Regions from separate parts of the Francisella adeliensis genome, predicted to be linked through region 1. Evidence: riboswitches for the same ligand, from Rfam matches in the RefSeq annotation. Region 1 holds a riboswitch; each other region holds the start of a gene.

Region 1 (10,347 bases):
AGCAAAAAATGGCCTGTGAGAATGAGCATTCGTATTTATGATTGCAAGCAACTATAGCTATGGGGTGTTGGACTTATACAAACTAAATTTGGTCTTTCAGAAACTAACGCTGCCTACATAAACAGCATCCTTTTTGTCGGTACTGCTATAGGCTTTGGGACAGCTGCGATTATAAGTGCTTTTACTACAAGATATAGACTATTATTCACTATAAGCTTAATCAGTATGATTATTATAAGTATAGTCTTGATATATATACCTATCAGCCAAGATTTGTTTATTATTTTGTATTTCTTACTTGGCCTAATGTCTGGTACAGAAGCCATTACATTCACCGTTGGCAGAGCAATATCACCACCAGGTACATCAGGGGCATCAACAGCCGGTCTAAATATGATAAACAACATCATACCTGTAATATTGTTACCTGGAATTGGTTATTTACTAATTAATCTAGGAACCCAAATAGGCCCTCATACATACTCTATAGATAGCTACCATAAAGCGTTAGCCATTATAGTTGCTATACTTGTAATTTGCCTACCAATGAACCTACTTTTACCAAAAAATATTAGATTATAAATCTGACTATATCTGGTTTATCAAAAAATAATGAAAGAGCATATAGTTTAATTATCCTTGATACTAAAAGCATACTTCACTGCCTTTTAACTAAATAGATAGTATTTGTTTTCTCTAGCACTTGTTTAAGGATAGCTATGTTTATAGATTCCTTAATGACATCTATTCGCTTACCAAACTTTACAGGATAACTTATGCATTTTTACTACATATTTGACAGTGGCTATCTTTAACAAGGACATATTTGTTCAAGCTAATTTTATTAGCATCATAACAAACTAGCTCAGAATTATTATTTTTATTCAAAATATTATTTATCAATAAATTTATCGCTGTCAGAGATGATTGTGAAGGAAGGTATCCTAAGACTCCAGTATTGGAGCAAGAAATTAAATCTGCTGCTCTTATACCAGGATAAACACATGATAAACATGGTGATTTGTTATCTAAGTTAAATAATCCAACTTGGTAAGATGCTTCTAGTACACTTACGCTTAACAAAGGTACTCTATATTGTAAAGACAGCTTATTTAATAAAAACTTAGTTTCGAAATTATCACTTCCATCTAATATATAATCATATGAGCTAATACTAAATTCTTTTTCATTTAAAGAAGTTATTTTTTTATTAAAAGCCTCAATGACTACATTATCATTAAGCTCTCGTAATCTCTGGTATGCTACAGTAACTTTAGACTGTCCTACATTATCTGTATGATACAATATTTGCCTAGGCAAGTTGGATAACTCAATATCATCATTATCAACAATTCCAAGCTTACCAACACCCATACTAGTTAAAAAAAGTGCTGCTGGCGAACCAACCCCACCTACTCCAATCAATAAAACTGCAGTACCTTTTAACTTTTGCTGAGCACTAATGCCAAAACTTTCAAGAGAAGTTTGTTTACTATAACGTCTAATCTCACTAGCTGATAATTTGGACAAATCACTCATTATGCTAAACCTTAATTCATAAGAATTTTTATATTATTGATCACAGTTACAGGGTTATCTGCTAATGTAACCAATGAAACAACTGCAATTCCATTAACTCCTGTGCGAGCTATCTCAGTTATATGAGACTCTTTTATACCACCAATTGCTACTAAGGGTAAATCCACTAGTTTTTGCCACTCACTAATTCTATTAATACCTTGAGCTGAAAATTTCATCTTTTTAGTTTTAGTTGGGAATATTGGTCCTAAAGCAATATAACTAGGGTTTAAGCTAGAAGCTATGGAAAGTTCATAATAATCGTGCGTACTTAACCCTAAAGCAATATTTTCACTAGCAATTTGATCTAACACATCACTACCACACTCATGTATTTTCACAATATCCTCATGTCCAAGATGCACACCAAAAGCCCCATATTCAATTGCTAAATTATAATAATCATTTATAAACAACTGGAGGTTATATTGATTTTGATACTCAATAGCCTGTATTACTTCATTTCTAATATCTTCTTGAGGTATATTTTTAATTCTTAACTGAATAGTTTTAATACCTTGCTTAGCCAAAAAAAGCACCCAATCACTACTATCAACAACAGGGTATAGATCTATTTTATTGATCTTCTTAAAGCTCAAATCCCTCAAATTCAGATATGTCTTGGGAAAAGTATTACTATCAGCTGGGAAACCTGAATTTTTCAAAAATAATGAACCTTTCTTACTTAACTTTTCGGCATGTTTAATTGCTGAACTAATATATGCTTTAGCTAGTACAATACTATTATTAGTATCATAACCTTTTACTAAAAATGCACCCATAGCTGCAGATAACGTGCAACCACTACCATGAGTATCAGAATTATTTAAAAACCTATTTACACTTAACCACAATACTTGGTTACGTTTATAGTTAAAATAACAGTCTACTGCTTTATTACCTTTATTATGCCCACCTTTCAAAAGAACATTTTTAATACCATAAAGTTCACTGATTTTTTTTGCCATATTTAACATCTGTGACAAAGTTATCGTTTTAGTTATTTTTAAAGATAATAACATTTGGGCTTCTTGTAGATTAGGTGTAAAGATATCGACCCTCAATAGTAACTCTTTTTTAATAGCATCCAGCACTTCAGTACACATCAACATATCACCTGAGGTTGCTACCATAACAGGGTCACATATATATACAATATCTCTACGATGCTTAAGTAACTTAGCAAGTTCTAAAACTTGTTCCACAGTAGCTAACATACCACTTTTAATAACTTTAATACTAAAGTCATCTTTTAAAGCACTTAATTGGGCAGCAAACATATTATCTGAAACACTCTCCACTTCATACACTTTATGAGCATTTTGGGCAGTTATAGCAGTTATCACATTTAAAGCATGGACACCTAGATTACAACAAACCTGGGTATCTCTTTGTATTCCAGCTCCACTGCAACTATCTGAACCTGCAATAGTCAATAAAACATCTTGCATACTTATTATATTCCTTATTTTGATAGTCAAAATTTATAAACTAAATTCCCTAAACCTGCCAAAATGGAGTTTCAAGCAAATTAGTGGAAGGAGAACTTAAGCTTCTTTCAGGCATTCTTTGAGCTTCATAAGCTTTTTTACCAGCATCTATAGCTTGAGAAAAAGCTTTTGCCATTTTGACTGGATCTCCAGCTTGAGCTACCGCACTATTCAATAACACACCGTCGCACCCCATTTCCATAACTTGGGCAGCATCAGAAGGTACACCTAAACCTGCATCAACAATAAGCTTTATTTGAGGAAATCTTTCTCTTAAGACATTTAAAGCGTATGGGTTGATAACACCTTTACCACTACCTATGGGCGCACCCCAAGGCATAAGTACCTCGCATCCCAATTCCACTAGATAGGTTGCTACTGAAAGATCTTCAGTAGTATATGGCAAGACTTTAAAGCCTCGTAAAATCAGTTGCTCGCAAGCCTTAACTAGCTCTATGACGTTCGGCTGAAGGTTATAGTCATCTCCGATAACTTCAACTTTAATAAAATCTGTCTCAAATATTTCTCTTGCCATTTCAGCCATTTGTATAGCTTCAGCAGCTGTCTTACAACCGGCAGTATTTGGTAAAATATGGCATTTAGTTTTTTTTAAAGCTTCCCAAAAATTATTTTTATGAAAAGTTGGATGTATCGAACGTTTTAAAGATACCGTGACCATTTCTACCTGTGCAGCTTCTATTGAAGCAATCATACATTCTAAAGAAGGATACTGTGAGGTTCCTAATATAAAATTAGAGCTTAAAGCCTTATCAAATAGCTCTAACATAACTATCCTCCTTGCATTGGTAAGATGATATCAATCTGATCATTATCATTTATCTCTTTAGTGGAGTAATTCGATTTTGGTACAAAAACATTATTTATCATTACTGCATAACAGCCACTCTTATAATCATTTAAGTCTAAAATTTCTACCAAGCCTAGCTTTGTATGTTGAGTTAGATCAACAGTCTTATTATTAAATTTAATTTTCATAAATATCCTTTTTAAATTCTTCTAATAAATCATTAGCAATTTTTGGAGCAAATAAATACCCATGTCGAGATAATCCATTAATAGAAGTATTACCTATATTTCTTATGATTAATGGTTTATCATCAAAGCTAGTTGGTCTTACAGAAGTTAAAGTTTTTATAAGCCTCGCCTCAGAAAACCTTTTATCTATCACAAGTAACATAGACAATAGCTCCATTACACTTTGCACTGAAATAGGTGAGTAGTCCTCACTTAGAATACTAGTTGCACCAACATAGAAAATCCCATTTCCTCTAGGAATTAAATATAAAGGATGTCTTGGGTGAGCAAGCCTAATTACATGCTTAAGATTAATATCTTTATGTTGTACGATTAAAGCTTCCCCACGAGTACCATATAATCCACTATCTTTACTCTTTTCTATAGGGAATCCTCTACAATCATAGACATACTCATATTCACAAGTATATTCATCAATATATACTTTATTATTTTCTATTTTAGTAACCTCTTCTTTTAAAAGCCGTATATTGCTTTCTTCAGAGAAGTACTGGCTTGTAAATTTAAAAAAACTTGGAACATTTATTACGCCTTCATTAGTTATTAACAAACCTTTATTCATAAACGTGCCATTCATAAGAGATGGTTCAAGACTTGATAAATCATCAGAATTTATATTCCTAAACCTTTCTTTAATACTCTCATGTTGTTTAGTAAAAAAACTTACTCTATTTTTAATTAAATCAAACTCATTCACATCATTTTTATGTGCTAAAAAAAGCGTGTCAAACTTATCAATAATATTATGTTTTTGAACTAAATTTTCCCCACGTATAGATAACAATTCTTCCCATAGCTGTACACTATCGGCTCCTAATGTATACGTATGGATGCCACAACTTGTAACTTCCGAAACAGGAGCTAGCATACCAGCCGCTTGATAACTGCAGTTATCTTTTGCACCCAAAGAAGCCTTGTCATACAGATCTATATCCAGATGAGGAATACTCTTTGTAAAAGTTAAAGCTAAAACCCTCCCCATTACTCCTAACCCTATTATTGCTATTTTTTTCATTATATAAGCCTAGTTAACTAGCATACTCTCTCTTTATATCTTGAGAAATTTTCATAGAACAAAATTTAGGTCCACACATAGAGCAAAAGTGTGCTGCCTTATGACCTTCTTTAGGTAAAGTTTCATCATGAAATGCACGTGCTTTTTCTGGGTCTAAACTTAGATTAAATTGATCATCCCATCTAAATTCAAACCTTGCTTTAGATAATGCATTATCTCTGATCTGGGCTCCTGGTAATCCTTTAGCTAAATTAGCTGCATGTGCTGCTAACTTATACGTAACGATACCCTCTCTAACATCATCTTTATTAGGTAAACCTAAATGTTCCTTAGGAGTAACATAGCAAAGCATAGATGTGCCATACCAAGCGATCTGAGCAGCTCCAATTGCTGATGTAATATGATCATAACCAGGAGCAATATCTGTAACTAGTGGCCCTAATGTGTAAAATGGTGCCGCGAAACAATCTTGAAGTTCATACTCCATATTTTCTTTGATAAGCTGCATAGGTACATGCCCAGGGCCTTCTATCATTGTTTGGATATCATGCTTCCAAGCTATTTTTGTTAACTCGCCTAAAGTTCTTAATTCAGAAAGTTGAGCAGCATCATTAGCATCATTTATGCACCCAGGACGAAGTCCATCTCCTAATGAAAAACATACATCATAAGCCTTCATTATTTCGCAGATTTCTTCGAATTTTGTATATAAAAAATTCTCCTGATTATGATGCATACACCATTTAGCCATTATAGAACCACCTCTAGATACAATCCCTGTAATTCTTTTTGATGCTAAAGGAATAAATGCCTTACGAACACCTGCATGAATAGTAAAGTAGCTTACTCCTTGTTCAGCCTGCTCAATAAGGGTATCTCTAAATAACTCCCAAGTTAAATCTTCAGCAACACCATTAGTTTTTTCAAGAGCTTGATATATAGGCACTGTACCAACAGGAACTGGACTATTTCTTACAATCCATTCTCTAGTTTGATGAATGTGTTTACCTGTAGATAAATCCATAATAGTATCAGCACCCCATCTTGTTGCTGTAACCATTTTTTCGACTTCTTCAGATATTGATGAAGTTACTGCAGAGGTGCCCATATTTGCATTAATTTTAACAGAAAAATTTCTACCGATAATCATTGGCTCTAATTCAGGATGATTAATGTTTGCGGGGATTATAGCTCTTCCGTTAGCAACTTCATCACGAATAAACTCAGGAGTTATTTCTTTGACTATATTTGCCCCAAAGGATTGTCCAAGTTGCTGTTGATGCATAGTACTATCTAAATGAGAATTTGCTCTTTTAATATTCTCTCTAATAGCGATATACTGCATTTCAGGAGTAATCACTCCTTTCCTGGCATAATGCATTTGTGAAATATTTTTACCTTTACATGCTCGAAAAGGCATTACACTTTTTTGAAAATTCAAAGCATCATTTGATTGCTTATTACTATAGTCCGAACTAAGCTCATCAAGCTCATGTAGGTCATTGTTATTTTTGATCCATTTTAATCTATGTTTAACTAGACCCTGACTGATATCAATCTTATTATCAGCATTGGAATATTCGCCAGATGTATCATAAAGATATATATCTGGGTTATCAATTTTTACTCCATCAATATTTGTTTGAGATTGTTTTATAACCTTAAAAGGGACTTTAAGATCATCATTATCAAAAAATGAGATATATACCTTCTTAGAGTTAGAATATGGCTTAGTTAAATTATCATCTAGCCTATAGTTATGTACTGATTTGATGTTATTAAAACTCATTTGACTCTCCAATTTGTTTACTTAAATCAAGTAAAACAAGCATAAAAGAGCAAATATAGCTGAAAAAATATATAGCCGACTATTTAAGCACTCCCTACGCTAGTTTTAACTAGATCAGGTTCAAAGGGTCAGCGTATTATATACACTTCTCAGCACTTACCTTAGTGCTCCCCTGTGTTGATTTAAATAGTAGCAGTAATTATGGTGTATTACAAATTAGTTAATCAGGTAATTTTTATTTATAACCATTAACAAAAAATTATATCAAAATGCTTTATACAGAAATATTTTTAAAAGAATCTTTATTAGGTGAATAGTTTGATTATAGATCATAAAATCGTGGTGGGTGCAGAGGGGCTCGAACCCCCGACCCTCGCCTTGTAAGGGCGATGCTCTCCCAGCTGAGCTATGCACCCGATTTTAAGTCTTAATGGCGGAGAGGAAGAGATTCGAACTCTCGATAGGGTTTAACGCCTATACTCCCTTAGCAGGGGAGCGCCTTCAGCCACTCGGCCACCTCTCCATAACCATGTGAAAAACTATTATATATAGATTATAGATAGAGTCAAGTCAATCACCCCAAAATATTTTACTGTAATGCATTTCAACTTAAAATATGTCCATTCAATCCATTTGAGTATATAATAGTACCAATAGATTAAATACAAAAGAAAACCAAATACTCATGCGTAAAATTTTAGTTACTAATGCCCTTCCTTATGCTAACGGTGATCTACACCTAGGTCATATGCTTGGCTACATCCAATCTGATATTTGGGTAAGATTTCAAAAGCTACAGGGTAATGAATGTACTTTTGTTTGCGGGAGTGACACTCATGGTACTCCTATCATGCTCAAGGCAAAAAACCTAGGAATCTCACCAGAAGATTTAATAGAGAAATACTCTACAAATCACTTAAAAGATTTTTCTGATTTTGAAATAAAATTTGATAACTACCATTCGACCAACAATAACCTTAACAAGGAAATTGTCGAAGATATATATACAAAACTTAACGATAACGATCTCATAAGCACCAAGAGCATTGCTCAAGCGTACGACCCTGAAGCAAATATGTTTTTGCCTGATAGGTTTGTTAAAGGTACTTGCCCAAAGTGTAAAGCTGAGGATCAATACGGTGATAGCTGTGAAGTTTGCGGTGCCACTTATGACCCTACAGACCTTCTAAACCCAAAATCTGTGGTATCTGGTAAAGCCCCTATCCAAAAAAACTCTGAGCATTATTTCTTTGATTTACCAAAACTTGAGCAAAATATCGCTGACTGGATAGATTCAAACGATAAACTGCAGCCTGAAGTAGCTAACAAACTTAAAGAGTGGTTTGAACAGGGCTTGCAAAGCTGGGATATATCCCGCGATGCCCCTTATTTTGGTTTTGCTATACCAGGAACTGATAACAAAAAATTCTTTTATGTATGGCTTGATGCTCCTATGGGCTACATTGCTAGTATTAAAGACTATTGTGATAAAAACAACCTAAACTTTGATGATTACTGGGGCAAAAATTCTCAAGATACTGAGCTTTACCACTTTATAGGTAAAGACATCATATATTTTCATGCTCTTTTTTGGCCAGCAATACTAGAAGCTACAGGGTACAAGACTCCTACAAGTGTATTTGCAAATGGATTTCTTACTGTGAATGGCAAAAAAATGTCTAAATCTCGTGGTACATTTATCCAAGCAAGAACATTTTTAGATCATTTAGATTCTGTATATTTAAGGTACTATTTTGCCTCTCGTTTAACTTCAAAAATTGATGATATTGACTTAAACCTTGAAGAGTTTATCACTAAATCAAATTCTGATATTGTTGGTAAGGTTGTAAACATTGCTAGTCGTTGTGCTGGATTTGTTTATAAGAAATTTGATGCAACGCTATCAGATCAAATTTTCGATACTGACTTAGAAAAAGAGTTTACAGATACTCATGACGCTATAACTGAAGCTTATGAGCATAGAGAATTTGCTACAGCTATCAGGCTAATTATGGGTTTAGCAGATAAAGCTAATCAATTCATTGATTTCCATAAACCTTGGCAATTAGCAAAAGAAGAAGGACAAGAAAATAAAGTCCATCAAGTATGCTCTCAAGGTATAAATATGTTTAAAGCCTTAGTGTCTTACCTTTCACCTGTAATCCCTAGCATTGCTGAAAAGGCTGAGAAGTTTCTAAACATTGAAATAAAATCTTGGGAAGATGCATCTGTATTCTTAAAAAACCACAAGATTAATAAATTCAAACCTTTAGCTGCTCGTATAGAAAAAGAAAAAATAGATAAAATCTTAGATGAAACAAAGATTATGCTAGAAAAAGAGCAACCTCAGTCACCTAAAAAACCTGAATCAAAGTTAAACATTGCTCCTGAGTGTAATTTTGATGATTTCATGAAAGTTGATCTACGCATTGCACGAATTGCAGAAGCTTCTCTTGTGGAAGGAGCAGATAAACTTCTCAGACTGATTCTTGACTTAGATGGTGAGACAAAACAAGTGTTTGCAGGAATAAAATCTGCTTATAACCCAGAGGATTTAGTAGGTAAAAATACCGTTATGGTAGCTAATCTAGCTCCAAGAAAAATGAAGTTTGGAATGTCTGAAGGTATGATATTAGCAGCTGGTGATGGCAAAGATATATACATATTAGAACCTCATGAAGGCGCTAAGCCAGGTATGAGAGTGAAGTAGCTTAAGGCATGAAAAAGATCTTCCCTTGGCTCCTAGCCTTCATGTTACTAATCTTGGGAATGATAAGCTATCTTGATAGATCTACCCTTAGCATAGCTAATACCGTAATTGCTGAAACTTTCGACATACCTCCTATGCAAATGGGCATTTTACTATCTGCTTTTATGTGGCCATATGCCATTGCAAACCTTCCTTCTGGTTATCTTGTTGATAAATATGGCATCAATAAAATTATGGCCATAAGTATTACAGGATGGTCTATAGCATGCATTCTTTCTGGGTTTGTAACAGGATTTTACACTATACTTATGACTCGAATCTTACTTGGCATTGCAGAAGCTCCTTTTTTTATAATAGCTACTAAAGTTATCCAAGAGCACTTCAGTCCAAGTAAAAGAGGCTTAGCATCATCTATAGTCTCTTTAGGTCCTAGAATCGCTAGTGTTATTGCTCCAGTTTTTATTGTTCTCTTAATTGCTCTAATAAGCTGGCGCGGAATGTTTATTCTATTAGGTATTATTGGAGCTATCTTGGGTGTCATATGGTACATGATTTCAAATAAATCTTTCAAAAAGATTGAACTACAAAATAGGTCAAGAAAAACCACAAGCTTTGTTAAATGCTTTAAAAATAAAAATGTTATATTGCTTTGTCTTGGCAACTTTGGGTCATCTTATGCTTACTGGGTATTTGTAACATGGCTGCCTTA
Region 2 (10,347 bases), 720 kb from region 1:
TGATGATTTTTATGATAAAAGACACAAACTTATATATAAGCAACTTTGTGTTTTAAACCAGGCAAATACACCTTTTGATGTTCTTATTATCAGCGAATACTTAGCAACTGATGGACTTCTTGATGAAGCTGGTGGCGAATCTTACATTATAGATTTAGTAGCAAATACACCATCTATTGCAAACATTAAAACTTATGCTGAAATTATAAAAGACAAAGCAAAATTACGTAGTTTACAAGATAGTATCAACGATATTATTCAAAAAATTTACTCTGCTGATTCAAAAAACCCTGATGAAGTTATTGATTATGCAGAAAGTAGGATCCTTGATATAGCTAAAGATAGAGAAACTGTAGCTAAAGGTCCAGAATCTATAAAAACTGTTATCCCAAAACTTATAGATAGAATGGATGCAGTAGTAGATTCAGGATCTGGTTTAGTTGGCTCATCTACAGGATTTATAGACCTTGACGGCATGACTTCTGGCTTAAGAGATTCAACCCTAAATATCATAGCAGCACGACCTTCGATGGGTAAAACTGTTTTAGGTATAAACATAGCTCAAAATATAGCAAAATCTGCTGATAAGCCTATTCTTATATTTAGTTTAGAAATGCCAGCTGAAGATATTGTTACAAGAATGCTAGCCACTCAAGCTAGAGTAGAGTTGAACCTCTTACAAGAATGTAACAAAATGAATGATGCTCACTGGGTAAAAATAAGCTCAGCTTTTGGTAAACTTCGCGATATGCCAATATATATTGATGATACATCATCATTATCTCCAGCTGAAATGCGTTCAAGAGCTCGTAGACTCTACAATGATAATGATGGTTTATCTATGATTCTTGTAGATTATCTTCAGCTGATGAAAATCCCTGGGTATGAAACAAACAGAACACTCGAGGTTTCTGAGATTTCGCGTTCATTAAAAGCACTTGCTAGGGAATTAAATGTCCCAGTTATAGCATTATCGCAGCTAAATCGTGGTGTAGATGATCGTAAAGATCGCCGTCCAATGATGTCAGATATTAGAGAATCTGGCGCAATTGAGCAAGATGCTGATTTGATTATGTTTATTTATAGAGATGAGGTCTATAATAAAGATAGTGAAGATAACAAAAATCTTGCAGAAATTATAATTGGTAAACAAAGAAATGGACCAATTGGTAAAGTAAATGTAAGATTTGATGGTCAATTTGCTAGTTTTGCGAATCTAACAAATGATAATGACTATTTGGTTCCTGGCGACATGGGCTACAACGGATAAATTATAAGAGAAATAAAATGCAACAAGAAAAAATAAACCTATTAGATTTTAATCAAAAAGCATTAGAAGAATTTTTTATATCTTTAGGTGAAAAGAAGTTTCATGCTAAACAGGTATTCAAATGGATTCATCGCAAAGGTGTTATTGATTTTGATCAAATGTCAGATATTGGTAAAAAGCTTAAAGAAAGACTAAAAGAAGTCTCACATATTACTATACCAAAAGTTGTTTTTAGTAAAGCATCTAAAGATGGTACACATAAATGGCTAATTGATGTTGGTGGAAGTGCTATTGAAACCGTATTTATCCCTGAAGAAGGGCGTGGAACTTTGTGTATATCTTCTCAAGTAGGTTGCACTTTAAACTGTAGTTTTTGCTCAACTGGTAAACAAGGGTTTAATAGAAATCTCTCTGTAGGTGAAATTATCTCACAACTATGGATAGCCGCGAGAACACTTTCAAAAAATAATGGCGAGCATGATTTTACAGTTACAAACATTGTGATGATGGGAATGGGTGAGCCACTAATGAATTTTGAAAATGTAGTTCCAGCAATGGACATCATGATGGATGATATGGCCTACGGATTATCTCGCCGTAAAGTTACTCTTAGTACTTCAGGAGTTGTGCCAAGAATCTATGATTTACTCGAACAGTCAGGTGTGTCTTTAGCTGTTTCTTTACATGCTCCAGATGATGCTCTACGAGATGAAATAGTTCCAATTAATAAAAAATATAACATAAAAGAACTACTTGATGCTTGTAAACTTTATGCAGAAAAAGGCCCTCATAAGCAAATCACTTTTGAATACACTCTTATGAATGAAGTCAATGATTCTCCTGAGTCTGCACAAGAGTTAGTAGACTTATTTAGGTCTCAAGAGGTGCCTGCGAAAATTAATTTGATACCATTTAATCCATACCCTGGGACACCTTATAAAAAACCAAGTAATAACAGAATCCACAGATTTAAAAATGTATTAGTGAATCATGGTTTTGTAACTACTATTCGTAAAACTCGCGGCGATGACATTGATGCTGCTTGTGGCCAGTTAGCAGGAGATGTAATGGATAAAACTAGTCGTAAAGAAAGATATTTAAAGAAATTAGGCGAAGTTAATGAATAGTAGATTTCTTAAATTAATAACTACAGCAAGCATAACTTGTATTTTATCTGGCTGTATGACTCCCCAATCTAATACAAATAAAAATAATAATGAATCCCAAGCTAAAGATGAACAACAACTTAATGAAAACACTTCTGAATATACATTTTATACAACTGATAATAATCAAAAGGCAAACTATAAAGAAGCAGCTAAGCTTTATGCAGAACTGACCATCACATATACTCAAGATGGATATCTTGATATGGCTAAAGATAGATTAATAAGAGCAAAACAACTTGAAGAAGATCATGGGTATAATGAGGCGATAGTTGATTATGCTTCAGGATATTATTATCAAAAAATTGGTTCAAATGCTGTAGCTGAAAAACATTATCAAAAAGCAATAGATGAACATCCAAATAATTATCAAGCAATGAATTTTTATGCTCAGTTTTTATGTCAAAGTAGACACAAATATGCCGATGCAGATAAGTTATTTAGTAAATCCCTGTATATGTCAGATAATAATGATATGGCTCAAACTTTATTTTTGTACTCTGAATGTATGACTGCTCAAGGCAAAGATGATGATGCTCTTAAACTCATGGAAAGAGCAAATAAATTTCAAATAAACTTTTTATCTGCAAAATTACATCTTGCTGAAATGTATTATGATAAAAAGAGATACAAAGATTGCTATAGAATTATTTATGGAATGAGAAATAACAAAGCATTTTTTAATAATAAAAGAATACTCGAGTTAAGGCTTAAATTAGCAGAATACGCAAACAATAAAAATGAAGCCGCAAAAGTTAGATTGATCTTTTCATCAAATGATTTCAATGATGATTCAATGGAGAAATTTTTTGCAGATGTAGAAGATAAGGATAATAAATGAGTAAAATAAACAATAGATATTCTCGCGGAACTGAAGAATCCACACCTGAAAGATTACAAAAATTACTAGCTAAGTACGGTATAGGTTCACGTAGAAAAATTGAAGAATTTATAGAACAAGGCCGTGTAAGAGTAAATGGTAAAGTTGCTAAGTTGGGTGATAAAGCTTCAGATAGAGATAAAGTAAGTTTTGATAACAAAGCTTTGTACCTTTATGGTCAACCAATGACTCGTCCAAGAGTTGTTATATATCATAAGCGTGATGGCGAAGTTTGTACAACAAAAGATGAAAAAGGACGAAAAACAGTATTTGACTCCCTACCTAGGTTAGCTAAAGCTCGCTGGATTATGATAGGGCGTTTAGATATAAATACTACTGGTTTACTTATGTTTACAACTGATGGCGACCTAGCAAATAGGCTTATGCATCCATCATATGAGATAGAAAGAGAATATGCTGTTAGAATTTTAAGCGAGCAATTATCTGATGAGACTATCGAAAAACTTAAGACTGGAGTGCAATTAGAAGATGGTGTTGCAAAATTCAATACTATCAAATTTGCTGGTGGTGAGGGTGCTAATATTTGGTATACTGTAACATTATCAGAGGGACGAAATCGAGAAGTCCGTAGAATGTTTGAAGCAGTTGAATGTACTGTTAGTAGACTTACTAGAGTTAGGTTTGGCGATATTAAGCTACCAAAATTTGTGTCTCGAGGTAAAACTATGGAATTATCTCCAGCAGATGTAAATAATTTGCGTAAAAGTGTAAAACTTAGTGCATATGATTTCCCTAAAAAACTAATCGATAAACTAGAGAGATAAAAATGAGTTTTGATAATGAGATTCAAGAAATTTTTGATATAGATGTTTGGTTAATAAAGCCTGCATTTGTAGAAAAAGATGAAAATGAGTTAGAGTCAGATAAACCAGAACTCCAAGAATCTCAACCACAAGATATTAAGACTGAAGTAGTAGATGAGCTAGTAAATGAAGCTAAAGCTGTGGAGTCGAAATTAATTTACTCGACTGAAAATGAAAGCTCAAAGGTTATTAATATATTTATAGCTGAAGAAAAAAATCTAAACTTTATCAAAAATATCTGTAAAAAACTTTTCTATAACTCATCTACAAATATTTATATTGGCAAATATCATATAAAAGATGATAACATAAATATAAATTTTAGAGATTGCCTACTTGAAGACAAAGAAATTCTAAGTATTACGAATAAAAAACACATATTAGAAAAGCTCTACCAATATGCAGATTTTACAACTAAATAGTGATTATTATTCTCAAGTATTATCATTAATCCGAAATACCGATAAAAATCTAAACTGGTCTGATAAGCAAGTTTTTGAATGCTTTGACCATAATCACATCATTTATTCCATAAAAGGTGAAAATAAATTAATTGCTGTAGCTATATTTAGTAGCATATTAGATACTGCCGAGCTACTATATATTTGTGTTGATAAAGCTTTTCAAAATAAAAAACTAGCAAATAAACTTTTAGCTGATAGCATTATCAACTTAAAAACTAAATCAATATCTGAGCTTTTTTTAGAGGTATCCGTAAATAACACTCATGCGATAGCACTTTATAAAAAAATTGGCTTCAAACAAATTTCAATGCGTAAAAATTACTACAAATATAAAGATGGTAGCTATAATGACGCACTCATATACAAATTAAACATATGATCTCTAGCATTGTTATGCTATATTAATCAAGCAACAACAGGGGTGCTGTTTTCAGCTGAGATGACTATTGTCAGACCCTTTGCACCTGATCTAATTAACATTAGCGTAGGGAGTTTGTTTGATATTTTCAGTATAAATCTCAATCAAGCTTCTATTATTTGCAAATAAAATAGTAGGAGAATAAACAACAATGCAAAATATAGGCTATATAACTCTAAACATCTCATTAGTAATATACTTTATCCACTTCATACCACAAACGATTCATAATCAGTTTAAGCACACAACCATAAATATTAGTCTTTGGACTCATTCTTTTATGATTTTGGCTAATTGCTTTGATTTAATATACGCTATAGGGTTTGATTTTCAGTGGCAGTATATTTGTGTTGCTGTAGTACTTTTAAGTTTTCTATTTATTCAACAATTACAAATATTATCAGACAGAAGAAATAGACTGATGATACTACATACTTTTTGTATATTTATATTTTTACTAGTATGTATATTTCTGATAACTTTTATAAAAAGTATTAACAAAGAATTTCTATTGATTTTTGGAGTCGCTAGTAGCGTAGCATATAATACCTACTGGCTACCTCAAATATATAAAAATTTTAAACAAAAGAGAGCAGATGGATTTAGTATCTACTTTTTAAATTTATCACTAATCTTAAAACTTTGTGACATTAGTAGTGGAATATTTTTAAACTGGCCTCTAGTATCAGTAATTTCATCATTTTGCTTGCTGATAGTTGTAGGTATTCAATTTATACAATATTTTTATTATAAAAAATAATTTTCAATTTAAAACAAATATTTATAAAACTAGCTTTCCCAGAATTATACAAAGAGGGGGGAGGGGACTTTTTTGTAAATGTCTCATCATATAACATTAGGTCTATCAAAATCATCTGCCAGAAGAAAGATTTTAAGATTTTTGATTTAAAATTTATAGCACCAATAAGTTATCCACATTAGTTTTGGTAAAAACTTAGCAGATTTGCATCCAAGTATAGAATTCATACTTTCTTAATATAATTTACAATCCTATCTAACTCATCAATGTATTCTAGAAAGTCTCTCATACCTTTAACAGTAAGAGTATAGGTAGTTAATGGCTTACCTGTCTTGAATGATTTATTACTATCAACATACTCATTCTTAATAAAAACTTTCATGTGTGTGCTCATATGACCATCAGTAATATTGAGGGTAGTTTTTATGTCTTTAAAAGAAGCTTTTTTGACAGAATATAGATATGTCATTATCTGAGTTCTAATTGGTTGGTGTAATATATCATTAAACATGTTGATCTCAAGTGCCTCTACAATTCATATAATAGTACTTTCTATTCATGAGTTTGTAAAGTACTTTTTCTATAAAACAAACAACATATAAAGTACCAAAATTCATACTTAACTACACAATAAAACGCTTATTACATAAGCATTTTATTAATTTTATTAAAAAGTATACTTACAAATATTAATCATTCATTTAATAAAATATATGGTTAATATTTTGCCATCCAATAAGATTGTTAGCATAATACCAACCATGAAACAATCCACAAGCAATCACCTAAAAGAGATTTTTTGAGCGACTTATTCTTTTTTCTAGCAAACCATACCCAAAACAGAAAAATCCAGACACTATAAGTCTAACTTATACTTCAAAACCCTTGCAAATAGGGCATTTTAGTAAAAAATCAACCATCAAACAACCTTGCAATGATTTTAATATATTGTCAATACTTATTACTATAAGATTTTCTTATTAAGAAAAATATCCAGTATTTCCAAGGTTGAACGTAAGTTACAAACATATTCAAGACTATTTTATTTTTTTTTATCAGATAATATCTCCTTAAGTCATTCGTTATTAGAAATGATTGTGTTAAAGAAAGGATATAGCCTTACTTTACATCTACGACCAAGGAGAACGCTTATGTCTAAAAAATATTGTGTAATTAAAGAAAGCCAAAGAATGAGAACCTTACTAACAATCATTAAGGCTCATTATGAGTCTGACAACAAAGATTCTCTTCAGGAGGTTAATTTAGAACATGTTTTAAACAATGTGGTAAATGAAGATATTAAAGGCATAATAAAAAATGCTTGGCGTGATTTACAGATTACGACTGGCTTTGAGATTAGATTATTAGAAAATAACTGTAAAAAAAGCCTTATAAACAGATTATATAAAAAAACTGAAGATATGAGCTTTATTGTAACTTCAACTAATGACGACTTTTTCTCAAGAATCCAAGACTATAGCTCGCAAGTAGAGCTAAAACTCATAAACATCTAAAAATAAATCTCTCAAAACGAACTCCCCAAACCTATCTAAAACCCATCATTTTGTCCAAAAAAGTGCATTAAACTTATCACATCTACAAACACCATTGTTCGCATAATATATATTATGTTAAATTGTATGCAATCTAATGATTGCAGACTATACATCCTACTCTGTTGTTTATTGCATAATTATGAAAACCTATCTTGAAGCATCTCAACAACATCTAAACTACCTGGTAAGAAATCATACTCACTCAATTTAGATATACTGACTAATTTTAGTTTTTGTTTTTCTTTTGAGTATGGCTCACCACTAAAATCGCTCACTAAAAAAAACTCTAAGTTCGCTTTATCATTTTTATTATTAAAATACTGTTTTGTGTGAAATAACTCACATTTTTTAATAATAATGCCTATTTCTTCATATGCTTCTCTAACAATACATTCTTTAGTTGTTTCATTTTTCTCTACTTTACCGCCAGGGAATTCCCAGTAATCACTGTATGTTTGATGCTTTTGCCTTTTGCTGATATAGACTTTATTATCATTATCATCTAGAATTACTGCTATTGAGGCATTAATTGTCGCCATCTTACTAAAAATTTATAGGTTATAACCAAATAATATGTTTCAAAACCACAAAAGTGAAGTCCTTTTAGCAACACCATTAGTTAAAAACGATATTATTTTCACAAAATCAGTAATATATCTTTGTCAAAATGACAGACATGGAGCTATGGGTTTAATTATAAATAAACCATTACCTGGCGAATCCTTAAAAGATGTATTTGAAGAGTTAAATATCGGTCATTCTAATACATTTGCTGAGATAGCTAATCACCCTCTTTATATGGGCGGTCCTATAAGCCCAAACAAAATTTTAATTCTTCATACTACAAATGGTAGAAACTATGACTCTACTATCAAACTAGATGAGGGGCTTGCTTTAACTGCATCTTTAGATATATTAGAAGATTTAGCTAACAATATTCTTCCTGAGTATTTTTTACCAGTAATTGGTTATAGTTGTTGGACTGCTGAACAACTTAGTGAAGAAATTAAAGGAAATGACTGGATAGTTACGACTAAATTGAGTAAAAAAATACTTTTTAACTATGAAAATGAATCTAAATGGCAAAAACATGTAGAGCATGCTGGATATAGTCTGCATAACTTAGACACACTTTTTGATAACATTGGGCATGGCTAATGTTTAAATCATACTTAGCTATAGATTATGGCAGAGCAAGAATTGGTATTGCTAGCGGCCAAATGATCACAAAAACAGCTAGTCCAGTTGGAACTGTTGAAGCATATGATGGTGAACCTAACTGGATAGAACTGGATAAAGTTATAAAACGCTGGAACCCATCAGACATAGTTGTAGGTCTACCTCTTGATACTAATGATCTTGATACAGATATAACTCGAGATGCTAGAAATTTTGCGAAAATTATAGAAGAAAGATATGCTCCACGCCCTATTCATCTTATAAACGAAGCTTACTCTACTCGTGAAGCTAGGTGGCGTTTAGAGAGTGTTAAGAATAAAAAAGTTAGTCATGTTAAAGTTGATGCTATGGCAGCTTGTGTTATTTTAGAGACTTGGATGTCTGAGAACTAATCAAATATAAGCCCAATAATAAATATCTGAAGCTTTATTCTCTAGATATTTCATTCGTTTTCGCATAAAATTAATAGCTATATATTTTCCATAATTTATCAAACTAGGCTTATATCAGCTATGAACGAATATAATTTCACTAAAATCGAAGAAAATGCTCAAAAATTCTGGGCAGAAAATCAAAGTTTTAAAGCAGTAAAAGATGAAACTAAAGAAAAGTTTTATTGCCTTTCAATGCTTCCTTACCCAAGTGGCACACTTCATATGGGTCATGTAAGAAATTATACTATAAGTGATGTAATTGCTCGCTATCAAAAAATGCAAGGAAAAAATGTACTTCACCCTATGGGTTGGGATGCATTTGGGCTACCTGCTGAGAATGCAGCCATTAAACATCAACGCTCACCACATGAATGGACTCGTAGTAATATAGAACACATGCGTAAACAATTTGCTAGTCTTGGTCTAGGATTTGATTGGTCAAGAGAAGTTGCTACTTGTGATGAAGATTATTACAAATGGGAACAGTGGTTTTTTATTCAACTTTATAAAAAAGGTTTAGCTTATCGTAAAAATTCTGTAGTAAACTGGGATCCTGTTGATCAAACAGTTTTAGCAAATGAGCAAGTTGTCGATGGTCGTGGCTGGAGATCTGGTGCTTTAGTTGAGAAAAAAGAGATTCCACAATGGTTTTTAAAAATCACGGATTATGCTGATGGGCTACTACAAGATATAAATAAGCTTGATGGTTGGCCAGAAGCTGTTAAGACAATGCAAACAAACTGGATTGGTAAATCAAAAGGCTTAACAGTTTCATTTAAACTAGCAGATCATAATGAAAATATAGAAGTTTTCACTACTAGACCAGATACTCTTATGGGAGTAAGTTATCTAGCAATAGCTCCTGAACACCCTTTAGTATTAGAAGCTGGAAAGAAAAATTCCGAGCTTGCAGAATTTATTACAGAATGTAAAAAGTCATCTACTATGGAGGCTGATTTAGCTACACAAGAAAAGAAAGGCTTTAAAACTGATATAACAGTTATTCACCCTATTTCTGGTGAAAAAGTAAATATTTGGGTCGCAAACTTTGTATTGATGAGTTATGGAACAGGTGCTGTAATGTGTGTACCTGCTCATGATCAAAGAGATTGGGAGTTTGCCAAAAAATACAATATAGCAATCAAGCAAGTAATCACATCAAACGATAAGAAGTTAAAAGTAGACTTAGAAAAAGAGGCTTTTACTGAAAAAGGTATATTAATAAATTCAGGTGAATTTGATGGGCTTAATTTCAAAAAATCTTATCAAGCCATAAAGAAAAAAATCTACGATGATAAAAAAGGTACAGAAACAACTAATTTTAGAATTCGTGATTGGGGCATATCTCGTCAAAGATATTGGGGTTGCCCTATTCCGATGATTCATTGTGATAGTT
Region 3 (10,347 bases), 270 kb from region 1:
ACAATATCATCACTCTTCTATTAAAACTTAATAAGAGAATAGTGAAAATTCACAGATATATACAGATTTTGCTAGAAGAAGAGCGTGGTGATGTAAATAAGTATTTATCAAACTGTGTTGAGACTCTTAGAAAAATGACTAAAGTTCTAGATGATATGATGAAAGCATTTTGTGCAGGTAAATATAAGGAACTTAAAACATTAAATATGAAGTTAACAGCTCTTGATGAGAATGTTCTAGAAGATTTAGGGCATGCTTTGAAGAAGTTTTCATACTTTGAAGATGGCGATGTAATGTTTATTATGAAAGTTAAGGATATTTATAAGGCTATAGAAAGTGCTATTTCAACTTGTACTTCAGTAGCTGAGTCAATAATAAGAATACATGTAAAAGAAGTTTAGTAAGGGTATTTACTTATTATGGTAACAACGGTTTTAATTGTAATAATCTGTGTAGCATTATTTTTCGAGTTCACAAATGGTTTTCATGATGCAGCAAATGTTGTTGCAACACCAATAGCGACAAAAGCTCTTACACCTTATCAAGCGATAGGTTTAGCAGCTTTTTTTAACTTTTTAGGAGCTTTTTTTGGCACAGCAGTTGCTGCAACTATTAGTAAAGGTCTTGTTGATACTCAGGTTGTAACGGATATTGTACTTATATCTGCTTTACTTGGGGCTATTAGTTGGAACTTCTTTACTTGGAGTTTTGGTATTCCCTCAAGTTCATCTCATGCGTTAATAGGCTCATTGGTAGGAGCTGTGATTATTGGATCTAGTTATCAAGATGTAAACTATGTAACAGTCGTTGATAAAGTGCTTATACCAATGGTGAGTTCGCCTGTTATGGCATTTTTCTTAGCTTTGGTTATTTGTATTATTCTTATAAATATATTTGTTAGAGTAAACAATATCCGGCCAACAAACAGATATATTAGAGAGTTTCAAATAGTTTCAACAAGCCTACTATCTTTCTCGCACGGCTCAAATGATGCTCAAAAAACCATGTCGATAATTACTTTGGCTCTTTTAAGTGCTGGATTAGTACAGACTACAGATGTTCCGGATTGGGTTATACTATTGTGTGGTACAGCAATGGGCCTTGGTACATTGTCAGGTGGTAAAAAAATAATTAAAACTTTAAGCTCTAAACTATCAAAGTTAGAGCCAGTAAATGCAGTATCTGCTGAGCTAAGTTCGGGTATATTAGTGATGGGTGCTTCTCATATTGGCCTACCTGTAAGTACAACACAGGTTGCTTCAGGATCGATTATGGGTGCAGGTTTTGCTGATTCAGGTGTGAATTGGAAGGTAGTGCGTAAAATGGCAACAGCATGGTTTTTGACAATACCAGCGTGTATGGCTGTTACATCTATTATTTATATAGCATTATATTCAGCATTTGGTGCTTTTTAACGAAAGTAGCTATAAAAAAGTTCATTTCTAATTTTATCAATATATAATAAACTTTTTTTATCCTAATAGGTTTCTATGAAAAGACTAATGATCTTAATTCACTGGCTTACAGCTATACTTATAGTCTGTGCTTTCATTTCTATTGAGTTTAGAAGCTCTTTTGGCAAGCATAATCTTTTTCATGATGTTATGAAATCATCACATTTATATATAGGTTTTATAGTATTGTTTTTAACTATCGTTAGGCTTTTTCTCCGTCAAATTTACGGAGGAATGAGTTATAGCCGACATAAAAAGAGTAAGATAAAAAAGCTCATCTCTCAATTAATACATCTATTTTTGTATGCTTGGCTTATTTTTATGCCGATATTAGGTTGGTGTATTATAAGTGCAAAAGGAACTTATATTATACCTTTTGGGTTACCAAGTATTTTAGATATAATGCCTCATGCAAATGTAGTTGCTATTAAAGATGTACATAACACTTTAGCGTATTTTGGACTATGGGTTATTGCGATCCATGCTTTTGCTGCTCTATTTGATTATTATGTATTAAGAAGAGATATTATTGAAAAACGCTAGCTTTTCAAGAGGAATACGAAAACATCATAGCTTATCTGACCCTTATTTCATAATTTACGATCATACCACATAGCAAATCTCTTATTAGATCACGGCTCTTTTTATAGTTAGTTCTTTGTTACAATATCAGTTATAAGGTTAAAAGCTGGAGATGATATGCGCATAGAAACAGATAGTATGGGCAAAATAAATGTTCCTGATGATAAGTACTGGGGAGCTCAAACACAAAGATCGCTAAAATATTTTGATATTGGTTCTGACATAATGCCTTTAGAGGTAGTAAAAGCTTTAGCTATAGTAAAAAAAGCATCAGCTTTAGCAAACAATGAATTAGGGTATTTGTCTAAATCAAAAAAAGATGTAATAGTTAAAGTAGCGGATGAAATAACTTCAGGTAAATTAGATGAACATTTCCCCCTACATGTGTGGATGACAGGAAGTGGAACACAAACCAATATGAATGTTAATGAAGTTATATCTAACAGAGCTATAGAAATTTTAGGTGGAAAAAAAGGGGGTAAAGACCCAATTCATCCAAACGACGATGTTAATATGTCGCAATCATCTAATGATACTTTTCCTACAGCTATGTATATTGCTACAGTGTGTGGTATCAAACAGAAACTTCTGCCTGCGCTTGAAAGTATGCATGAGGAGTTAGATAAAAAAGCTCAACAATGGAGCAATATCGTTAAAATTGGTAGAACTCACATGCAAGATGCAGTGCCTTTAACTTTAGGACAAGAGTTTTCAGGTTATGCAGCACTATTAAATAAAAATATTACTAGGTTAAAGGACTCGCTTGAAGAAGTTTACCAATTAGCATTAGGTGGAACAGCTGTTGGTACTGGTATTAATACACCTAAAAACTTTTGTGATAAGGCAGCGTCCCATATAGCAGAAATTACGGGTTTTCCTTTTATTTCAGCTGCCAATAAGTTTGAAGTACAAGGCTCACATGATGCTTTAGTTGCTGTTATGGCTAATCTAAAAACCTTAGCAAATTCATTATTCAAAATAGCAAACGATATTAGATTACTCAGCTGTGGGCCACGTGCAGGTTTCCATGAATTATTGTTACCAGAAAATGAGCCGGGTTCATCTATTATGCCAGGTAAAGTAAATCCAACTCAATGCGAAGCTTTAACCATGGTAGCAGTACAAGTCATCGGTTATGATGTAGCTGTTGCTATGGGAGGAGCTTCAGGTTATCTGGAAATGAATGTTTATAAGCCACTTATTATCTATAATATTATTCAAGCTATAAATATGCTGTCAGATGGTTGCGATAGTTTTACAAAATTTCTATTAAAAGGAATGGAGCCTAACAAAGAAAAAATAGATTCTTTTTTGAGAAATTCTTTAATGTTGGTAACAGCTTTAAGTCCAGAAATAGGTTATGACAAGGCTTCTAAATTAGCCCATTATGCTGATAAAAATAATATATCTTTAGCTGAAGCTAATAGGGATTTAAATTATCTATCTAAAGATGAATTTGAAAGGGTAGTTGACCCGTATAAGATGGTAAAATAATATAAGTCAAAACAAAAAAGAATACTCAGGATACATGATGAAATATACAAAATTAGGAAAAACAGATATAGATATAAGCCGTATTTGTTTAGGTACAATGACTTGGGGACAACAAAACACCCAAGATGAGGCTTTTAAGCAAATGGATTGTGCTTTAGAAAAAGGTGTAAATTTCTGGGATACAGCAGAGATGTATCCTGTGCCAAAAATAGCTGAAAAATATGGCAAGACAGAGGAAATAATTGGTAACTGGATTGCCTCAAGAGCTAAAAGAGAGGAAGTTGTGTTGGCAACAAAAATCTCTCCATTAACATGGGCCAGAGGTGAAGAGCAACCAAAGATAAATAAACAAACTATTTTAACAGCCGTAGATAATAGCTTAAAACGTCTCAACACAGACTATATAGACTTATATCAATTGCATTGGCCAACTAATAGGCCATACCATCATCATGCTAATGGTCGAGATTTTATTCCTGCTATTGGTAATCAGAAGAAAGAGCATATTTTATCTAATATACACGAAACGTTAGAGACTTTTGATAGTTTAGTAAAAGCTGGGAAAATAAAGCACATCGGATTATCAAATGATTCTTCTTGGGGTATTAGTCAGTTTTGTCATTTAGCTGAAAAATATAATCTACCACGAATTCAAAGTGTTCAAAATGAATATAATCTAACAAGAAGAAGAGATGAGCTAAATGTTTTAGAGTCATGTGCTTTAGAAGAGTTATCGTATTTAGGTTGGTCTCCTCTTAGTCAAGGTGTTCTTTCAGGACAGTATTTTGATGGTAAGATCCCATCAAAATCAAGATTGGCCATAGCTATTAGAGATGGCATAGAGTATGAACTTTCATGGAGAATAACCCCAACTTGTAATCAAGCAATCGAAGAGTATCATGCTGTTGCAAAAAAATATAACTTAGATTTCTATCAGATGGCAATAGCTTTCACGCTTAGAAGAGAGTATTTAAGTTGCTCAATAGTAGGTGCTTCATCTTTAAGTCAATTAAAAAGTAATATAGCAGCTGTTGATTTAGAGTTATCTGAAGAAGTTTTAAATGATATAGAAAAAATATACAGCAAATACCCGGATCCATTTTAAAGATAAAACCATATAAAGTTTATAGTGATAGTACATTTGTGTTATTATCCTTCTGAAACAGGGGTGCTTTAAAAAGCTGAGATGATTAAAATCGAACCCTTATAACCTGAACTAATTAGAATTAGCGTAGGGAGTTTGGTTTTCATGTATTTGTTATTCTAATAGCTCCCTAAAGTTTACTTTTTTGATACACGCATTTGGGAGTTTGTATGCACTTATTAGATTTTTTCACAATGATTATTAATTTACTTTGTACTTTCTTATTAGCTGGTTTTTTTGTTATAGGTTGGCCAGTAGGTATTTTAGGTTTAATAATGAGTTCTATACTATTTGGATTAGCTGGGCTCTATGCTGATATGGTGCTACAACTATTGTTATTATGTTTTTTTTGTTATGGGTGGTTAACATGGACATCAAGTAAATTAAACAATGAATTAAAACCAAAAATTTTCAACTCTTCACTCTCTTGGGTTTTAATTGTGTTAACTATTGTGAGTCTTTCATTTTTAGTAGCCCAAACTTTAATTGCTTTCACAGATTCAACTACTCCATACTTAGATAGTTTCACAAGTGTCGCATCTTTAGTCTGTGTAATACTAGCAACTAAAAAATATATCGAAAACTGGCTTATATGGATGGTTGTTGATTCTATGTATGTATTCTTATACATATATAAAGAAATCCCATTTGCTGCAATAACTACTTTCATCTATCTTATAATAGCTGTTTATGGTTATAAGCATTGGAAAAAATATTATAAGGAGCAAAAGCTATGCTCTTAGATGCTCATGTACATACAGATAAATATGATGAGAGTTTATACCATGATTTAGTAAATCAATGTCAAATGAACGATATTATGCTTTTATCTGTGTCTATGTGTATTCCTTCATATAAAAAGATACAAGCTCTTGCTAAAAAATATGATTTTATTATACCTTCTTTTGGGGTTCACCCGTGGAAAGCAGATAAGTATGTCAATGAGTTAGATAGTTTAGATGAGTATTTGAATGAAGCAAATTATATTGGTGAGATAGGCTTAGATAAGAAGTTTTTGAAATATGCAGCTCCTTATAAAGATCAGCAAGAAGTATTTGAATATATTGTTTCAAATGGACATGTTAAAGATAAGCTCTTAAACTTACATACAAGTGGGGCAGAAATAGAAGTATTAGGTGCTTTAGAAAAATACAATCACAGTAAGTTTGTTATTCATTGGTATGCTGGAAGCATAGAGCTTATGGAAAGGTATTTAGCTTTAGGAGGATATTTTTCTATAGGTGTGGAGATTATGTTCAGTAAACATATACAGGAAATAGCAAAAAAAGTACCTCTTGATAGAATTTTGGTGGAAACTGATAATCCATCATCATATTCGTGGCTTTTAGGAGAAGAGTCTAATAATGATATGCCAGAGCTATTATTTAAAGTTATAAATAAAATTTGTCAGATAAAGAAAATTACAACAAATGAATTATTTAGTCATTTAGATAAGAATCAGAAATATATTTTATTTTAGTTAAATCAAGCTTTGTGTTTTTCTATTAATCATCGTACTTCTAATCTTTATTTTAACGACGCTATCCTAAATAACTAACTTGTGTTAGAGTGTTTTAGGTGAGAAAGATTGGTTTAGTGCTTATAAGATGAAATAAGGTTATTGAAATTATTTTTACACTTGGGAAGAATATGGATAAATTAACGTGTATGAGAACATTTGTTAGTGTTTTTAAGTCTAAGAGTTTTACAAGAGCAGCTGAGAACCAAGATATATCCATTGGTTTAGTGAGTAAAAGGATTAAGTATCTTGAGAGTATGCTAAATGTTGAATTATTTAATAGAACTACAAGAAGTATTTCACCTACAGCAAATGGAGCAGAGTATTTTGAGCATTGTTGTGAAGTATTAGATAAGTTAGATAATTTTGAGCATATTTTTAGTATGCAAAATAATTCGTTAACAGGAGTTATTACCATTAGTGCTCCTTTAGCTTTTGGATTGGTCTACTTACGCACTTTTGTACCATATTTCCATAATAAATATCCAGAAATCAATCTCCAAATAGATCTAAACGATAACTTCATTGATTTTTCTAGAAATCAAAATGACATTATATTAAGAATTAGTGACGATTTACCAGATACTGGACTTATAGCTAAACAAATTTTTGAGATTAAAAGAGTTGCGGTAGCAAGTCCAAGCTTTTGTAAAGAAAATAAGCTGGCAACCCCTGATGATTTATCTAATATAAACTGTCTATTATATAAAAATAATAAAAGTTATAATTCTTGGACTTTTTTGAAGTCAGATAAAAAGCTAAATGTGACTGTAGAAGGAAATCTTCTTAGTAACAGTGGTGAAATTCTTAAAAGTTCTGCAATTAATAGTCAGGGGATAATGTTAGGTCCAAAATTTATCGTAAAAAAAGAACTTGATAGCCAGCTTTTGACAGAAGTATTGCCTGACTTTCAACTTGAGAGTAAATTTCTTTATGCTTTATACTCAGAAAGATTGAAGAAATCTAATGCGATAAAAACCTTTATTGATGAGTTAAAAGAGTTTTGTAATAAGTTTAACTACTAGTGGTTCTATAACATTCTCTCTAGGATAGGTTCTTTTTTTGCAATATGCTTAATTACACCTGTTATATGAAAACATATACTAATTATTAAAACCCAGACTGTAAATATATGAATGTTGTCAAAGATGGGAGCAATATTTTCCATTAAAGGTAGTGGTAAAGCTACATCAAATATCCAAAAAGGCACAGGTTTATGCAAGAGAGAACTTAGTAGCCAGCCAGAAACTATCATGGTAAATATACTAGCATACAACATAAAATGCACTAATTTGGCTAAAAGCTTTTCATGTATAGGAATATCAAATTTGTATGGAGGTTTTTTCATGCCTGTAAAAAACCATGTTACGCGAATGGACATCACGATCAGAAGAGTTATACCCAGTGACTTGTGATACCATATAATATTATAATAAAACTGGTTTATAGGATTTTCTGTTTTACCTAGATACCAAATAAACCCTAAAGTTAGCATTGATAAGATTAAAAAAACTGTAATCCAATGTAGCATTCTTGAAAATGAATCATACTTCATAAAAGTCTCTCCGAGTGACTAGTAGGTTGACTATTTATTAAGCTATAAAACGAGTTTTAAATAAAGATTCTTTTGTTAAAAAGATTTTTTCTATAGAAGAAAGAGTTATATAGTAAATACTTATTTGGAATGATAATCTTTTTGGTTTACTAATAATGGGTATAGCACTGCTGATACAACAATAAATATTATTATAAATAAATCATAAGATACAATATCTTCATATATAAACCCAAAAATTAACTCAGCGACTAAGTATGCAAAAATAGCCCATGATGATGCAAAGGCTTTTAAGATATTTGAAATACTTCCTTTATTGTCCATGTAAGCATATATCAAGAAAAATAACACATGAAGTATCAAAGCTACTGCTAAATTAAGCGCTCCAGCTATCATTAATAAATATGTCAATATCATATATACAATGAAAGCTACAATCCTAGGAAAAGGCACATAGTTTACAGGCAATGGATCATCTTTATTGCCTTTTATTTTTGCATAAGAAATAGGTAGAGCAATACAAGAAACTAAGATGAATGTAGTTGTCAAAGACGCTATCATCTGCCAGTTTCTAAAGAAGAATATTAGAACTATAGAGCATATAAATGTAAATATAAGAGAAGTTCTTGAAATATTAACCCCTTGCGTAACGCGGGCAAAATATTCAGGCATTTGTTTTGCTTTAGACATTTCATTAAGCATACGAGCACTACCACCTAGGTATACAATGCCTGTGCCTGATGGACTAATTAAAGCATCGGCATATAAAACTATAGCAAGAGCGTTTATGCCTAATATTCCTGCTAGTTGAGCTAAAGGAGAACTAAAATTCAAACCTTCCCAGCCATTTCCTAGCATTTTCTCAGGTACAGCACCTATAAAAGATATTTGTAGTAAGAGATATATGAATAAAACTATCAGTACACTACTAACTAAAGCAATCGGTATATTCTTTTTGGGGTTTTCTAATTCAGCTGAAAAACTAGCAGCCATCTGAAACCCAAAGAAAGAATAAAAAATACCGCAAGTAACAATAGCATTAAAAACACCACTTACACCTTTAGGCATAAAACTAACATTATCACCGCTAAAATTATTAGAATGAAATGCTGCAAACATTATTATTAAAGAGGTAACTATAGGAATTATGATTTTTAAAGAAGTTAATGAGTTATTGATTTTTGATAATGACTTTATTCCCCAGTAGTTTATTAATGTATATAACAACATAAATAAAACAACGACAACCACTCCTAAAAAAGTAAGTTCTCCTGCGCTAAACACGTATGGAGTCATTGGCTTGTATATAGAAGAAATGTATTGTGTCGTGGCCATAGCTTCCGATGGTACGATAATAAGCCCTAACATCCAATTTGATAATCCTGTTACAAAACCAAAGTGTTGATTATGTGATAGAGTTATTAATTGTGTAAATAATCCATTTGTTTGATATTTAACAGCAAGCTCTGCCAGTAAAAACGCCATCACAAGAACTATAAATGCTCCTATAATCCATGAAAGTATCGATGCAGCTCCAGCTGCTTGGGAGGCATAGTATGATGCATATAGCCAACCACTACCTACCATAGTACCTACACTTAACGCTATAGCTGTGAATAAACTAGGTTTTTTTGTATTTCCCATATTTTCTCTAAATATTTATTTGTAGGTATATTATTCTCATCTATAAACAAATAATCAATAGTTATATGTTAATACATTTGTATGTATGAAGCTTTTGAGTTTCATCAATTGTATTATTAAATATATTGTTTTAAACACCAGTGCCAAGGCTCGTATATCATTCCCTGAAGATTATCTCTTGGATAGCTCATATAAAAACCATAGTCATTAGCGTTTTTATGTAACCAAACAAAAGCTGAAGTTTGTTCAAAGGCCTCAGTAACTAAGCCATCCTCATCTGGAGTGGTAAAGTCTATAGCTAAGCCTGTATGATGCTCACTATAACCAGGGATCGCTACTTTTTTCACAATTTGCTCCAGGGTTTTACCTGTATCAAGGTGGCGGCTGATTAAAGCTTCTTGATATTCATAGGATCTATATATAGATAGCACTTCTAATATTACACCTTCAGACTTTGCATCAGCTATCATTTGCTTAAGAGGCTTAAAAGCATTTTTGTGGATGTATTGATCCCTACTAAGAACATCTTTGCCCCAATAAAATAAATCTTTATCAGAAGCTTGCTTAAAATGAGGTCGTTCATGTAGTTTTTTATCAAGAGAGTTGAAGTTTATCGATGGCATAATAAAAAGAGGTTGCTAGGTTATAGTGTTATTTTAACTTACTCTCTTAGACTAAGAATAATAAAATTAAGAAACATTGATAATTTACTCTAATTTTATAAAAGGTTTGGGAGATATTTGTTTCGAATATAAAGTCAATAAAGCTTATGTTAGGATTAAGATTTTGGGCAAAAAGCCTAAACTTTAAAAAACCTTCAAAAAGATGTAAAAAGTAGTTGCGTTTTGTAAATGTGATGTGTATTATATGTCTTCACCGGTTGGGAGTGATGCAACGGGAAGCGAGGCAGCGATTAGGTTTGCGGTCATCGAGATATTTAATAGATATATTATAT

What was found. Region 1 has a riboswitch for thiamine pyrophosphate ahead of thiC (phosphomethylpyrimidine synthase ThiC). Riboswitches for the same ligand answer to the same signal wherever they lie in the genome.
Region 2: another riboswitch for thiamine pyrophosphate. It lies ahead of CDH04_RS05320 (PQ-loop domain-containing transporter); the one in region 1 lies ahead of thiC (phosphomethylpyrimidine synthase ThiC).
Region 3: another riboswitch for thiamine pyrophosphate. It lies ahead of pnuC (nicotinamide riboside transporter PnuC); the one in region 1 lies ahead of thiC (phosphomethylpyrimidine synthase ThiC).

What each region holds. Positions count from the first base shown of each region.
Region 1 covers NZ_CP021781.1:1,815,512-1,825,858, forward strand. Annotated here, with positions in the region: gene CDH04_RS09835 (hypothetical protein) at 226-582, shown strand; gene CDH04_RS08665 (HesA/MoeB/ThiF family protein) at 775-1,539, opposite strand; gene thiD (bifunctional hydroxymethylpyrimidine kinase/phosphomethylpyrimidine kinase) at 1,551-3,029, opposite strand; gene CDH04_RS08675 (thiazole synthase) at 3,079-3,855, opposite strand; gene thiS (sulfur carrier protein ThiS) at 3,858-4,064, opposite strand; gene CDH04_RS08685 (FAD-dependent oxidoreductase) at 4,054-5,139, opposite strand; gene thiC (phosphomethylpyrimidine synthase ThiC) at 5,153-6,928, opposite strand; TPP riboswitch at 7,003-7,112, opposite strand; tRNA gene CDH04_RS08695 (tRNA-Val) at 7,269-7,344, opposite strand; tRNA gene CDH04_RS08700 (tRNA-Ser) at 7,360-7,451, opposite strand; gene metG (methionine--tRNA ligase) at 7,614-9,638, shown strand; gene CDH04_RS08710 (MFS transporter) at 9,647-10,347, shown strand, end outside.
Region 2 covers NZ_CP021781.1:1,094,508-1,104,854, forward strand. Annotated here, with positions in the region: gene dnaB (replicative DNA helicase) at 1-1,270, shown strand, start outside; gene rlmN (dual-specificity RNA methyltransferase RlmN) at 1,288-2,397, shown strand; gene CDH04_RS05300 (pilus assembly protein PilF) at 2,390-3,277, shown strand; gene rluB (23S rRNA pseudouridine(2605) synthase RluB) at 3,274-4,101, shown strand; gene CDH04_RS05310 (hypothetical protein) at 4,104-4,562, shown strand; gene CDH04_RS05315 (GNAT family N-acetyltransferase) at 4,540-4,983, shown strand; TPP riboswitch at 5,012-5,113, shown strand; gene CDH04_RS05320 (PQ-loop domain-containing transporter) at 5,174-5,782, shown strand; gene CDH04_RS05325 (winged helix-turn-helix domain-containing protein) at 6,006-6,293, opposite strand; gene CDH04_RS05330 (normocyte binding protein 2b) at 6,934-7,296, shown strand; gene CDH04_RS05335 ((deoxy)nucleoside triphosphate pyrophosphohydrolase) at 7,476-7,877, opposite strand; gene CDH04_RS05340 (YqgE/AlgH family protein) at 7,912-8,496, shown strand; gene ruvX (Holliday junction resolvase RuvX) at 8,496-8,909, shown strand; gene leuS (leucine--tRNA ligase) at 9,030-10,347, shown strand, end outside.
Region 3 covers NZ_CP021781.1:34,858-45,204, forward strand. Annotated here, with positions in the region: gene CDH04_RS00150 (PhoU family transcriptional regulator) at 1-401, shown strand, start outside; gene CDH04_RS00155 (inorganic phosphate transporter) at 420-1,415, shown strand; gene CDH04_RS00160 (cytochrome b) at 1,491-1,997, shown strand; gene fumC (class II fumarate hydratase) at 2,154-3,530, shown strand; gene CDH04_RS00170 (aldo/keto reductase) at 3,568-4,635, shown strand; TPP riboswitch at 4,685-4,785, shown strand; gene pnuC (nicotinamide riboside transporter PnuC) at 4,845-5,417, shown strand; gene CDH04_RS00180 (TatD family hydrolase) at 5,408-6,154, shown strand; gene CDH04_RS00185 (LysR family transcriptional regulator) at 6,325-7,218, shown strand; gene CDH04_RS00190 (cytochrome b) at 7,224-7,748, opposite strand; gene CDH04_RS00195 (APC family permease) at 7,869-9,392, opposite strand; gene CDH04_RS00200 (M15 family metallopeptidase) at 9,509-10,015, opposite strand.